3 linked regions of the Variovorax paradoxus genome follow. The protein of the gene in region 1 binds, or shares a complex with, the protein of each later gene. Links are inferred from orthologs where the notes say so. Each region holds a gene or a part of one and is shown in the gene's direction. Other genes may lie near its edges.

What was found.
Region 2: the proteins of accD (region 1) and accB are in contact, whole or in part, in a solved structure (PDB 8UXZ), measured with the Escherichia coli proteins. The link is inferred for Variovorax paradoxus from one-to-one orthologs.
Region 3: the proteins of accD (region 1) and QFZ47_RS24020 are in contact, whole or in part, in a solved structure (PDB 8UXZ), measured with the Escherichia coli proteins. The link is inferred for Variovorax paradoxus from one-to-one orthologs.

The regions. Positions count from the first base shown.
Region 1 is NZ_JAUSXL010000002.1:477,478-481,882, forward strand. The notes cover bases 1,517-4,272. They hold accD (acetyl-CoA carboxylase, carboxyltransferase subunit beta), read left to right. Parts: upstream 1,517-2,336; coding sequence 2,337-3,209; downstream 3,210-4,272. Other genes in these bases: trpA (tryptophan synthase subunit alpha), read left to right, coding at 1,517-2,242; QFZ47_RS06060 (YggT family protein), read right to left, coding at 3,358-3,918; QFZ47_RS06065 (LON peptidase substrate-binding domain-containing protein), read left to right, coding at 3,968-4,272. In the rest of the region: QFZ47_RS06040 (phosphoribosylanthranilate isomerase), read left to right, coding at 1-61; trpB (tryptophan synthase subunit beta), read left to right, coding at 111-1,397; more of trpA, read left to right, coding at 1,397-1,516; more of QFZ47_RS06065, read left to right, coding at 4,273-4,405.
Region 2 is NZ_JAUSXL010000002.1:1,011,203-1,015,037, reverse strand. What follows is about bases 66-3,004. They hold accB (acetyl-CoA carboxylase biotin carboxyl carrier protein), read left to right. Parts: upstream 66-1,275; coding sequence 1,276-1,734; downstream 1,735-3,004. Other genes in these bases: accC (acetyl-CoA carboxylase biotin carboxylase subunit), read left to right, coding at 1,855-3,004; QFZ47_RS08535 (TlpA family protein disulfide reductase), read left to right, coding at 630-1,175; QFZ47_RS08540 (hypothetical protein), read left to right, coding at 66-629. Also shown: more of QFZ47_RS08540, read left to right, coding at 30-65; more of accC, read left to right, coding at 3,005-3,204; prmA (50S ribosomal protein L11 methyltransferase), read left to right, coding at 3,220-3,835. UniProt on the Escherichia coli protein: This protein is a component of the acetyl coenzyme A carboxylase complex; first, biotin carboxylase catalyzes the carboxylation of the carrier protein and then the transcarboxylase transfers the carboxyl group to form malonyl-CoA.
Region 3 is NZ_JAUSXL010000002.1:4,328,808-4,332,650, forward strand. The notes cover bases 66-3,012. They hold QFZ47_RS24020 (acetyl-CoA carboxylase carboxyltransferase subunit alpha), read left to right. Parts: upstream 66-1,022; coding sequence 1,023-2,003; downstream 2,004-3,012. Other genes in these bases: cysS (cysteine--tRNA ligase), read left to right, coding at 66-335; QFZ47_RS24015 (DNA-3-methyladenine glycosylase family protein), read left to right, coding at 353-1,006; tilS (tRNA lysidine(34) synthetase TilS), read left to right, coding at 2,027-3,004. In the rest of the region: more of cysS, read left to right, coding at 1-65; QFZ47_RS24030 (aspartate kinase), read left to right, coding at 3,075-3,843. UniProt on the Escherichia coli protein: Component of the acetyl coenzyme A carboxylase (ACC) complex. First, biotin carboxylase catalyzes the carboxylation of biotin on its carrier protein (BCCP) and then the CO(2) group is transferred by the carboxyltransferase to acetyl-CoA to form malonyl-CoA.

The DNA.
Region 1 (4,405 bases):
CGGAAAGATCCGGCAGTTCGTCGCCGCCGTCAGGGCCGCAGACGCCTCCTTCTCCAGTTAGCCGCCGCACCCGATCGTGATTTCGGGCTGCGGCCCAACGATCGAGAACCATGCAAAGCCAATTCCAGGACTACCAGCAACCCGACGCCACCGGCCACTTCGGCAACTACGGCGGCACCTTCGCGAGCGAAACGCTCACCCACGCGATCAACGAGCTGCGCGACGCGTACGCCAGGTTCAAGGACGATCCGGCATTCCTCGCCGAATTCCACTACGAGCTCAAGCACTTCGTCGGCCGGCCCTCGCCGGTCTACCACGCCGCGCGCACCAGCCGCGAGATGGGCGGCGCGCAGATCTACCTCAAGCGCGAAGACCTGAACCACACCGGCGCGCACAAGATCAACAACGTGATCGGCCAGGCGATGCTCGCGCGCCGCATGGGCAAGCCCCGCGTGATCGCCGAAACCGGCGCCGGCCAGCACGGCGTGGCCACCGCCACCATCTGCGCGCGCTACGGCCTCGAATGCGTGGTCTACATGGGCAGCCAGGACGTGAAGCGCCAGAGCCCCAACGTCTACCGCATGAACCTGCTCGGCGCCACGGTGGTGCCGGTGGAGTCGGGCAGCAAGACGCTGAAGGACGCCCTCAACGAGGCCATGCGCGACTGGGTCACGAACGTGGAGAACACCTTCTACATCATCGGCACCGTGGCCGGCCCGCACCCCTACCCGACCATGGTGCGCGACTTCCAGAGCGTGATCGGCACGGAGTGCATCGACCAGATGCCCGCCATGCTGGCAGCCCAGGGCATCACCGGCGAGGCCGAAGGCCGGCAGCCCGACGTGGTGGTGGCCTGCGTGGGCGGCGGCAGCAACGCGATGGGCATCTTCCATCCCTACATTCCGTTCGCGGGCACGCGCCTGATCGGCGTCGAGGCCGCGGGCGAAGGGCTCGACAGCGGCAAGCACTCGGCTTCGATCCTGCGCGGCAGCCCGGGCGTGCTGCACGGCAACCGCACCTACCTTCTGCAGAGCGAAGACGGCCAGATCACCGAAACGCACAGCATCAGCGCCGGGCTCGACTATCCGGGCGTGGGCCCCGAGCATGCCTACCTGGCCGACATCGGCCGCGCCGAGTACGTCGGCATCACCGACATCGAGGCGCTCGAAGCCTTTCACTACCTGTGCCGCACCGAAGGCATCATTCCGGCCCTCGAATCGAGCCACGCCGTGGCCTACGCCATGAAACTCGCAAAGACCATGCGGCCGGACCAGTCGATCCTGGTGAACCTCTCGGGCCGGGGCGACAAGGACATCGGCACTGTGGCCGACCTGTCGGGCGTCGACTTCTACGACCGGCCCTCGATGCGCGGGCTGAGCGTGAAGGGAGGCAAGTGATGAGCCGCATTGCCGCCACCTTCGACGCGCTGAAAAAAGACGGCCGCCGCGCCTTGATTCCTTACGTCACAGCCGGATTCCCTTACGCGGACATCACACCCGAGCTGATGCACGGCATGGTCGAGGCGGGCGCCGACGTGATCGAGCTCGGCGTGCCCTTTTCCGACCCGATGGCCGATGGCCCGGTGATCCAGAAGGCCGGCGAGGCGGCACTGGCTCTGGGCATTGGCATGAAGCAGGTGCTGGCCATGGTGGCCGCCTTCCGCCAGAAGGACGCGGCCACGCCCGTGGTGCTGATGGGCTATGCGAATCCGGTCGAACGCTACGACCTCGTGCACGGCAAGAAGGCCTTCATCCGCGATGCGTCGGCCGCGGGCGTCGACGGCCTGCTGGTGGTCGACTACCCGCCCGAGGAGTGCGAGGACTTCGCGGCCGATCTCAAGGCCGCAGGCATCGACCTGATCTTCCTCTTGGCCCCCACCAGCACCAGCGAGCGCATGGCGCAGGTCGCGCGCATCGCGAGCGGCTATGTCTACTACGTCTCGCTCAAGGGCGTGACGGGCGCCGGCCACCTCGACACCGAAGCGGTTGGCCAGATGATCCCGCGCATCCGCGAGCACGTGGACATTCCGGTGGGCGTGGGCTTCGGCATCCGCGACGCGCGCACGGCGCAGGCCGTGGGTTCGGCCGCGGATGCGGTCGTGATCGGCACGAAGATCATCCAGCTGATCGACGGGCAGCCGCGCGAGAAAGTGGTTCCCGCGGTGCGCGAATTCCTCGCCGGCATCCGCGAGGCGCTCGATGCGCTGCCGGCGGCTACCCCCAAGAACGCGGCTGGCCGATAATCGCTGCTGCCCCTCACCCCCAGCCCCTCTCCCGCGCGCGGGAGAGGGGAGCTAATCGTCAGGAAGGCATCCTTCCTGAGAAATTCGGAGTCCTATGAGCTGGCTTGAAAAACTGCTACCCGCCAAGATCGCACAAACCGACCCGTCGGAGCGCCGCCAGGTGCCCGAGGGCCTGTGGATCAAATGCCCCGCCTGCGAGACCGTTCTCTACAAGACCGACCTCGAGCACAACCAGAATGTCTGCCCGAGCTGCAGCCACCATCACCGCATCGGCGCCCGCGCACGGCTCGATGCCTTCCTCGACGCCGAGGGCCGCTACGAGGTCGGCCAGGAAGTGCTGCCTGTCGACGCACTCAAGTTCAAGGACAGCCGCAAATACCCCGAGCGGCTCAAGGAAGCGCTCGAGAACACCGGCGAGACCGATGCACTGGTCGTCATGGGCGGCTCGGTCCACAGCATCAGCGTGGTCGTGGCCTGCTTCGAGTTCGAATTCATGGGCGGCAGCATGGGCAGCGTGGTCGGCGAACGCTTCGTGCGCGGCGTGGAAACGGCCATCGAACAGAAGGTGCCGTTCATCTGCTTCACGGCCACCGGCGGCGCGCGCATGCAGGAAGGCCTGCTGTCGCTGATGCAGATGGCCAAGACCAATGCGGCGCTCACCCGGCTCGCGAAGAAGGGCCTGCCCTACATCAGCGTGCTGACCGACCCGACCATGGGCGGCGTGAGCGCCGGCTTCGCCTTCGTGGGCGATGTGGTCATTGCCGAGCCCAAGGCGCTGATCGGCTTTGCCGGCCCGCGCGTGATCGAATCGACCGTGCGCGTGACGCTGCCCGAAGGTTTCCAGCGCGCAGAGTTCCTGCAGACCAAGGGCGCGATCGACTTCATCAGCGACCGCCGCGAGCTGCGCAAGACCATTGCGAGCACCCTCGCGATGCTGCTGCGCCAGCCGGCCGACGCAGTGAGCTAGGCTCGCCCCCAGGCTGCGCGGCACTTCGTGTCCGCTTCGCCCTCCCCCTGCCGGGGGCAACACCTGCGGCCCGGCGAAGCCGGTTCCGCGGTGTTTCTGGAATGAGAGCGCACTTGCGCGAGCAAGCACCAGTCGGCACTTGCTTTTCTCAGGCGCCCAGCCGGTAGGCCCAGATCAGCAGGTTGCCCAGCACGATCGCAATCACCTGCAGCACTACGATCGCGGCCAGGGGCGACAGGTCCACGCCGCCGATCAGCGGAATGAACCGGCGGAACGGCCGCACCAGCGGCTCGGCCAGCCGCGAAATGAGGTCGAGCAGCATCGGCGACGCACCCGGTATCCACGACAGCACGGCATAGACCACCAGCAGCGCGGTCAGCCCCGAAACGGCGAGCTGCAGCAGTCCCACCAGTGAAACGAGCGGCAAGGCGGCAATCCGGCCCAGATTTCCGATCAGCAGCCAGAGCAGGAGGAATTTGGCCAGCACCAGCAGCCATGCGGCGATCAGGCTCGCCAGATCCCAGCGCTTGACTGAAGGCACGATGCGGCGCAGCGGCAGCACGATCCAGTCGGTGATCGCAAAGACGAAACGCCCGAGCGGGTTGCCGAACGGCACGCGGTGGTACTGCATGTAAAGGCGCAGAAGGCAGGCGCCGCCGAGCAGGCCGACGATCACGTCGAGAAGGAACGAGGGGATCTGGTAGAGCATGGGGCGTGGTCGTGAGGGGAATGCGATGATAGCCATGCAAGGTTCCTCGATGACCACACAGCCCCTTTTGCATTCACTGCCATTGTTCCCGCTCGGCACGGTCCTGTTTCCGGGGGGCGTGCTTCCACTGCGTATTTTCGAGGTACGTTATCTCGACATGATCGGCAAATGCCGCAAGGCCGATGCGCCCTTCGGCGTGGTCAGCCTCACGAGCGGTAGCGAAGTTCGCAAGGCCGGCGCCGAGGCGGAAAGCTTCGCCGCCGTCGGTACGCTGGCGGTCATCCGCGAATTCGATTCGCCGCAAAGCGGCCTGCTGCAGATCGAATGCGTCGGCACGCAGCGCTTCCGGGTCCGCGCCGCCGAACTGCAGAAATACGGCTTGTGGGTTGCCCAGGCGGAAGCCTTGGCCGAAGACACCGCGCTCGAAATTCCAGGCGATCTCCAGCACACCGCCACGGCGCTGCGGCGCCTTGTCGACACCCTCGAA
Region 2 (3,835 bases), 530 kb from region 1 along the record:
GGGCGCCGTACTGCGGGCAAAATGTATCGATGGACACGTCCACCAAGCGCGAGATTGCCGCCGCCGCAGCCCGCCTCGTCGTCGAGGAGGGGCTGGAGTACGGTCCGGCCAAGCGCCGGGCGCTGCGCGACCTGGGCCTGTCGTCGCGCACGGCGCTGCCGAACAACGACGAGGTGGAGGCCGAAGTCCGCGACTACATCGCGCTCTATTGCGCCGACACCCAGCCGCAGGAGTTGCGTGCGCTGCGGCAGCTCGCGCTCGAATGGATGGAGCGCATGGCGGCGTTCCGTCCGCACGTGGGAGGCGCGGTCTGGCACGGCACCGCCACGCGGCTGTCAGACATTTATATTCAGTTGTTCTGCGATGATTCCAAGTCGGCCGAGATTGCCCTGATCGATCACCACGTGGACTACGAGCCGCGGATGGTCACGGGCTTTCATGGCGAGCAGGTGGAAGCCCTGAGCGTTCATGCCGCAAGCCGTGCATTGGGCGAGGAAATCGGGGTGCACCTGCTGGTGTACGACCTTGACGACCTGCGCGGGGCACTCCGGTCCGACGCTCAGGGGCGGGCGCCGCGCGGCGACCTCGCGGCGCTGCGCCGGCTGATCGAAAGTGAAAAGGACAAGTGAATGACTTCTTCGCCCACACGGCGAGGCCTCCTCTATGGCGGCGTGGCAGTCGCGGCCGCTGCGGCCGGCCTGGGCGGCGCATGGTGGCGTGAGCGCGGCAGCGGCCCCCAGGGCGAAGTGCTGGAGGCGAGCTTCTGGAGCCAGCGTTTCGAGCGGCCGGAGGGCGGCGAACTGCTTCTTTCCGATTTGCGTGGCAAACCGCTGCTGCTCAACTTCTGGGCCACGTGGTGTCCGCCCTGCGTGGAAGAAATGCCGATGATCGATCGCTTCTTTCGCGAACATGGCGCGAACGGCTGGCAAGTGGTTGGCTTGGCGATCGATCAGCCCAGTGCGGTCCGTAAATTCCTGCAAAAGACGCCGGTCAGTTATCCCACGGGCTTGGCCGGCCTGCAGGGAACGGAACTGGTCAAGAGCCTGGGCAACACCGGTGGCGGATTGCCTTTCACGCTGGTCCTCAATGGCGCAGGTGCGGTGGCGGCTCGTAAAATGGGCAAGCTTGAAGCGGCCGACCTGGACGCTTGGCGGCGTGAACTGGTTCACGGTTAGAATCAGATACACAATCGGCATTTAGCCGCCAATCGCTATAAATCACCGATTTTTAGCCAAGTTACATCCTATTGACCGGCAAAGTCGGCACTGGAGCTCCATGGATCTGCGCAAACTCAAGACACTGATCGATTTGGTGTCGGAATCCAATATTTCCGAACTGGAAATCACCGAAACCGAAGGCAAGGTTCGCATCGTCAAGGGCGGCGGCGCTGCCCCGGTGCAATATGTACAGACCGTGGCGGCACCTGCTGCTGCTCCCGCTGGCGGCGCGCCGGCGGCACCCGCGCTCGCCAGTGCGCCAGCACCCGAAGCCGCACCGGCCGGCCACGCCATCAAGTCGCCGATGGTAGGTACTTTCTACCGCTCTTCCAGCCCCGGCGCCGCGGCTTTTGTCGAAATCGGCAGCAAGGTCAATGAGGGCGACACGGTCTGCATCATCGAAGCGATGAAGATCCTCAACGAAATCGAAGCCGACAAGTCCGGCACGATCACCCAGATCCTCGGCGAAAACGGCCAGGCGGTCGAATACGGTCAGCCGCTGTTCATCATCGAGTGACCATGTTCAAGAAGATTCTGGTTGCGAACCGGGGGGCTCGCGCCTCGGCGCGGACGGGCGAAGGCCGTCAGATTGCCCTGGCGCGCGCAGCGTGCGGGCGATGCAGCCGCGGGGGCGCACATGTTTAAGAAGATCCTGGTTGCCAATCGCGGCGAAATCGCCCTGCGGATCCAGCGCGCCTGCAGCGAACTCGGCATCAAGGCCGTGATGGTCTATTCCGAAGCCGACCGCGACGCGAAGTACGTCAAGCTCGCGCAAGAAGCCGTGTGCATCGGCCCGGCGCCGTCGTCGCTGAGCTATCTCAACATGCCGGCCATCATCTCGGCGGCCGAGGTCACCGACGCCGAGGCCATTCACCCCGGCTACGGCTTCCTGAGCGAGAACGCCAATTTCGCCGAGCGCGTGGAGCAGAGCGGTTTCCAGTTCATCGGCCCGACGCCCGAAAACATCCGTGTCATGGGCGACAAGGTCTCGGCCAAGCAGGCCATGATCAAGGCCGGCGTGCCGTGCGTGCCAGGCTCCGAGGGCGAGCTCTCGGATGACGCCGCCACCAACAAGCGCATTGCCCGCGCCATCGGCTATCCGGTCATCATCAAGGCGGCAGGCGGCGGCGGCGGCCGCGGCATGCGCGTGGTGCACACCGAGGCCGCGCTGATCAATGCGATCCAGATGACCAAGGCGGAAGCCGGCGCTGCATTCAGCAATCCGGCCGTGTACATGGAGAAGTTCCTCCAGAACCCACGTCACATCGAGATCCAGATCCTCGCGGACAAGCACAAGAATGCGGTCTACCTGGGCGAACGCGACTGCTCCATGCAGCGCCGCCACCAGAAGGTCATCGAGGAATCGCCGGCCCCCGGAGTTCCGCGCAAGCTGATCGAGAAGATCGGCGAGCGTTGCGCCGCGGCCTGCAAGAAAATTGGCTACCGCGGCGCCGGCACCTTCGAGTTCCTCTACGAAAACGGCGAGTTCTATTTCATCGAGATGAACACCCGTGTGCAGGTGGAGCACCCGGTGACCGAGTTCACCACCGGCATCGACATCGTGAAGACGCAGATCATGGTGGCGGCCGGCGAGAAGTTGCCGTTCACGCAGCGCCAGATCGAGATGCGCGGCCACGCCATCGAATGCCGCATCAACGCCGAAGACGCCTGGAAGTTCACGCCGTCGCCGGGCCGCATCACCATGTGGCATCCGCCGGGCGGCCCGGGCGTGCGCGTCGATTCGCATGCATACACCAACTACTTCGTGCCGCCGAACTACGACTCGATGATCGGCAAGATCATCGTCTACGGCGACACGCGCGAGCAGGCCATGGCGCGCATGCGCACGGCGCTGAACGAAACCGTGATCGAAGGCATCCAGACCAACATCCCGCTGCACCGCGAGCTGATGGTCGACGCCAAGTTCATGAGCGGCGGCACCAACATCCACTACCTCGAAGAATGGCTCGCAGCCCACAAGCGCTGAGCCCGCGCACCCGCCATGTTTGAACTTCGCCTCATGGCGCCGGAAGACCGGGTCGAAATGCTCGGCGATGCGCTCGACGCGCTCGATGCGCTGAGCGTGTCGGTGGAAGACGCCGATGCACAGACCGATGCCGAGCAGGCGCTGTTCGGCGAACCCGGCATGCCGCCGCCCAAGGAGGGCTGGCAGCGGTCGCGCGTGATTGCGCTGTTCGCCGACGAGGCCCTTGCGAACGAGGCCGCATCGGTGCTTGCGCTGCAGGACTTCTTCGAAGGCTGCGCGGTGCTCGGCGTGGCACCGGTGCCCGAGCAGGACTGGGTGCGGCTCACCCAATCGCAGTTCGCGCCGGTCGAGATCACGCCCGAATTCTGGATCGTGCCCACCTGGCACGAGCCGCCCGCGCAGGCGAAGCAGGTGATCCGGCTCGACCCCGGGCTTGCCTTCGGCACCGGCACCCATCCCACCACGCGCATGTGCCTGCGCTGGATCGCAAGGCAGGGTTCGTTCGCCGACCAGCGCGTGCTCGACTATGGCTGCGGCTCCGGCATCCTGGCCATTGGCGCGGCGAAGTTCGGCGCGCTCGACATCGATGCCGTCGACATCGACGAGGCGGCTGTTTCGTCGACCCGCCTCA
Region 3 (3,843 bases), 3.8 Mb from region 1 along the record:
AAGCCGCAATGGACGAGGACTTTGCAACGCCCGAAGCCGTTGCAGTGCTGTTCGACCTGGCGGGTGAAGTGAACCGCACGCAGTCGCCCGCGCAGGCCGGGCTGCTGAAGGCGCTCGGCGGCTGCTTGAACATCCTGCAGGACGATCCGACGCGCTTCTTGCGCGCCGGCACCACGCTCGACGAAGCCACCATCCAGGCGCAGATCGATGCGCGCGCCGCCGCCAAGGCCGCGAAGAATTTCGCCGAAGCCGACCGCATCCGCAACGACCTGCTGGCGCAGGGCATCGTGCTCAAGGATTCGCCCACCGGCACAACCTGGGCCGCAGCGCAGTGAACGGAACCACCAATCCCATGCCTGCTTCTTCGAAAAATCCGGCGGTTCAGATCTTCACGCCCGATTATTGGGAAGAGGCCTGCAAGCATCTGGCCAAGAAAGACCGCGTGATGAAGCGGCTGATTCCGAAGTTCGGCGATGCCTGCCTGGAGTCGCGCGGCGATGCGTTCACTACGCTCGCACGCAGCATCGTGGGCCAGCAGATCTCGGTGAAGGCCGCGCAAACCGTGTGGGACAAGTTCGCGCTGCTGCCGCGCAAGCTGACGCCGGCCAACGTGCTCAAGCTCAAGGTCGACGACATGCGCGGGGCAGGGCTGTCGGCGCGCAAGGTCGAATACCTGGTCGACCTGGCCATTCATTTCGATTCGGGCGCCGTGCACGTCGATTCATGGAAAGACATGTCGGACGAGCTCATCATCGAGGAGCTCGTGGCCATTCGCGGCATCGGCCGCTGGACGGCCGAGATGTTCCTCATCTTCCACCTGATGCGCCCCAACGTGCTGCCCGTGGACGACCTGGGCCTGCTCAACGGCATCAGCGTCAATTATTTTTCGGGCGATCCGGTGAGCCGCAGCGATGCCCGCGACGTTGCCGTGGCCTGGGCGCCGTATTGCAGCGTGGCAACTTGGTATATTTGGCGATCGCTCGACCCGGTACCGGTCGCATACTGAACAACAGGAGAAGACGTTGGCGAAACGAACCTTCCTCGACTTCGAGCAGCCCATTGCTGAACTCGAAACAAAGATCGAAGAACTGCGCTATGTACAGACCGAATCGGCGGTCGACATCTCGGAGGAAATCGACCAGCTCGGCAAGAAAAGCCAGCAGCTCACCAAAGACATCTACAGCGACCTGACGCCCTGGCAGATCACCAAGATCGCGCGGCATCCGGAGCGCCCCTACACGCTCGACTACGTCAACGAAATCTTCACCGACTTCGTCGAACTGCATGGCGACCGGCACTTTTCCGACGACCTCTCCATCGTGGGCGGCCTGGCGCGCTTCAACGGCACGCCGTGCATGGTGCTCGGCCACCAGAAGGGGCGCGACACCAAGGAGCGCACCGCGCGCAACTTCGGCATGAGCAAGCCCGAGGGCTACCGCAAGGCGCTGCGCCTCATGAAGACGGCCGAGAAGTTCAAGCTGCCGGTCTTCACCTTCGTGGATACGCCCGGCGCCTATCCGGGCATCGACGCCGAGGAGCGCTGCCAGTCCGAAGCCATCGGCCGCAACATCTACGAAATGGCGCAGCTCGAGGTGCCGATCATCGTCACCATCATCGGCGAAGGCGGCTCCGGCGGCGCGCTGGCCATTTCGGTGGGCGACCAGCTCGTGATGCTGCAGTATTCGATCTACTCGGTCATCAGCCCGGAAGGCTGCGCCTCCATTCTCTGGAAGACCAGCGACAAGGCGCAGGAAGCGGCCGATGCCCTCGGCATCACCGCGCACCGCCTGAAGGCGCTGGGCCTGGTCGACAAGATCGTGAACGAACCGGTCGGCGGCGCGCACCGCGACCATCGCCAGATGGCCGCTTTCCTCAAGCGTGCGCTCAACGACGCCTTCCGCCAGGTCAGCGACCTGAAGCCGAAGGAACTGCTCGATCGCCGCTACGAACGCCTGCAGAGCTACGGGCGCTTCAACGACACCAAGGCCGACACCGGCAGGTAAGCAAGCCAGCGCGCTGCTCCTCCATGAACGAAGCCTTCGAACGCGCCATGGCCGCGTTCGAGCCGGCGCATCTGCCGCTGGCGGTGGGCTTCAGCGGCGGTGCGGATTCCACGGCGTTGCTGGCTGCGTGCGCATCGGCCTGGCCGGGGCAGGTGCTTGCCTTTCATGTGCACCATGGCCTGCAGGCTGCGGCCGATGACTTCGAACGCCATTGCGCTGCCGTGTGCGAGCGCCTCGGCGTGCCGCTGGTGGTGCACCGCGTGGACGCACGCCACGCGCGGGGCGACAGCCCCGAGGATGCGGCACGCCGCGCCCGCTATGACGCCTTTGCAGCGATGGCGCGCATGGATACGGCGCTTGGCGCTATCGAATCCATAGCCCTGGGGCACCATGCCGATGACCAGGTCGAAACCCTTCTGCTAGCTCTTTCCAGGGGCGCGGGCCTGCCGGGCCTGGCCGCCATGCCCGCGCATGCACGGCGCAACGGTCTGGACATCTACCGTCCGCTCCTGGCGGTGCCCGGCGCCGACATTCGGGCATGGCTGAAAGACCTCGACCTGCCCTGGATCGAAGACCCGACCAACGAGGACGAGCGCTACACCCGCAACCGGATCCGCGCCGTGCTGCTGCCTGCGCTGGCGCAGACTTTTCCCCAATTCCGCGCCACCTTCGCCCGCAGCATCGGCCACGCCGCGCAGGCGCAGGAGCTGCTGGGCGAACTCGCGGCGCAGGATCTGGCCGTGGTGGGCAACCCGCCCCGCATCGCCGCGCTGCAGGCGCTTTCGCGTGCGCGGCAGGCCAATGTGCTGCGGCACTGGCTGATGCTGGCGCACGGCTGCGCGCCCAGCGCGGCGCAGCTCGACCAGTTGCTGGACCAGGTCCGCGCCTGCACCACCCGCGGCCACCGGATCCACCTCAAGGTGGCCCAAGGATTCGCCCTGCGCATGGGCGATCTGCTGCATTGGTACAATTCCGGGCCCTCGCCCAAGGCTTCGCGCTGACGGCTTGCAGGGCGCCGCGCTGGCACTCGGGAGTGCAGCGGCGGCCCTTCCCATTTCTCTGAATTCACCCATGGCATTGATCGTTCACAAATACGGCGGTACGTCGATGGGCTCGACCGAGCGCATCAAGAATGTCGCCAAGCGCGTTGCCAAGTGGGCGCGCGCCGGCCACCAGATGATCGTGGTCCCGAGTGCCATGAGCGGCGAAACCAATCGCCTGCTCGGCCTGGCCAAGGAGCTTGCGCCGAGCAAACCGAGCGACGCCCACGGGCGCGAGCTCGACATGCTCGCCTCGACCGGCGAGCAGGCTTCATCCGCGCTGCTGGCCATTGCGCTGCAGGCCGAAGGCATGGAGGCCGTGAGCTACGCGGGTTGGCAGGTGTCGGTGCGTACCGACAACTCCTACACCAAGGCGCGCATCGAGAGCATCGACGACGAGCGAGTGCGCGCCGACCTCGACGCCGGCAAGGTCGTGGTCATCACCGGCTTCCAGGGCGTGGACGACAACGGCAACATCACCACGCTGGGCCGCGGCGGCAGCGACACCTCGGCCGTGGCCATTGCAGCCGCGATGAAGGCGCACGAGTGCCTGATCTACACCGACGTCGACGGCGTCTACACCACCGATCCGCGCGTGGAGCCCGATGCGCGCCGCCTCTCGACCGTGAGCTTCGAAGAGATGCTCGAGATGGCGAGCCTGGGCTCCAAGGTGCTGCAGATCCGCTCGGTGGAATTCGCCGGCAAGTACAAGGTGCCGCTGCGTGTGCTCTCGAGCTTCACGCCGTGGGACATCGACATCAATGAAGAGGCCAAGTCCGGCACGCTGATCACTTTCGAGG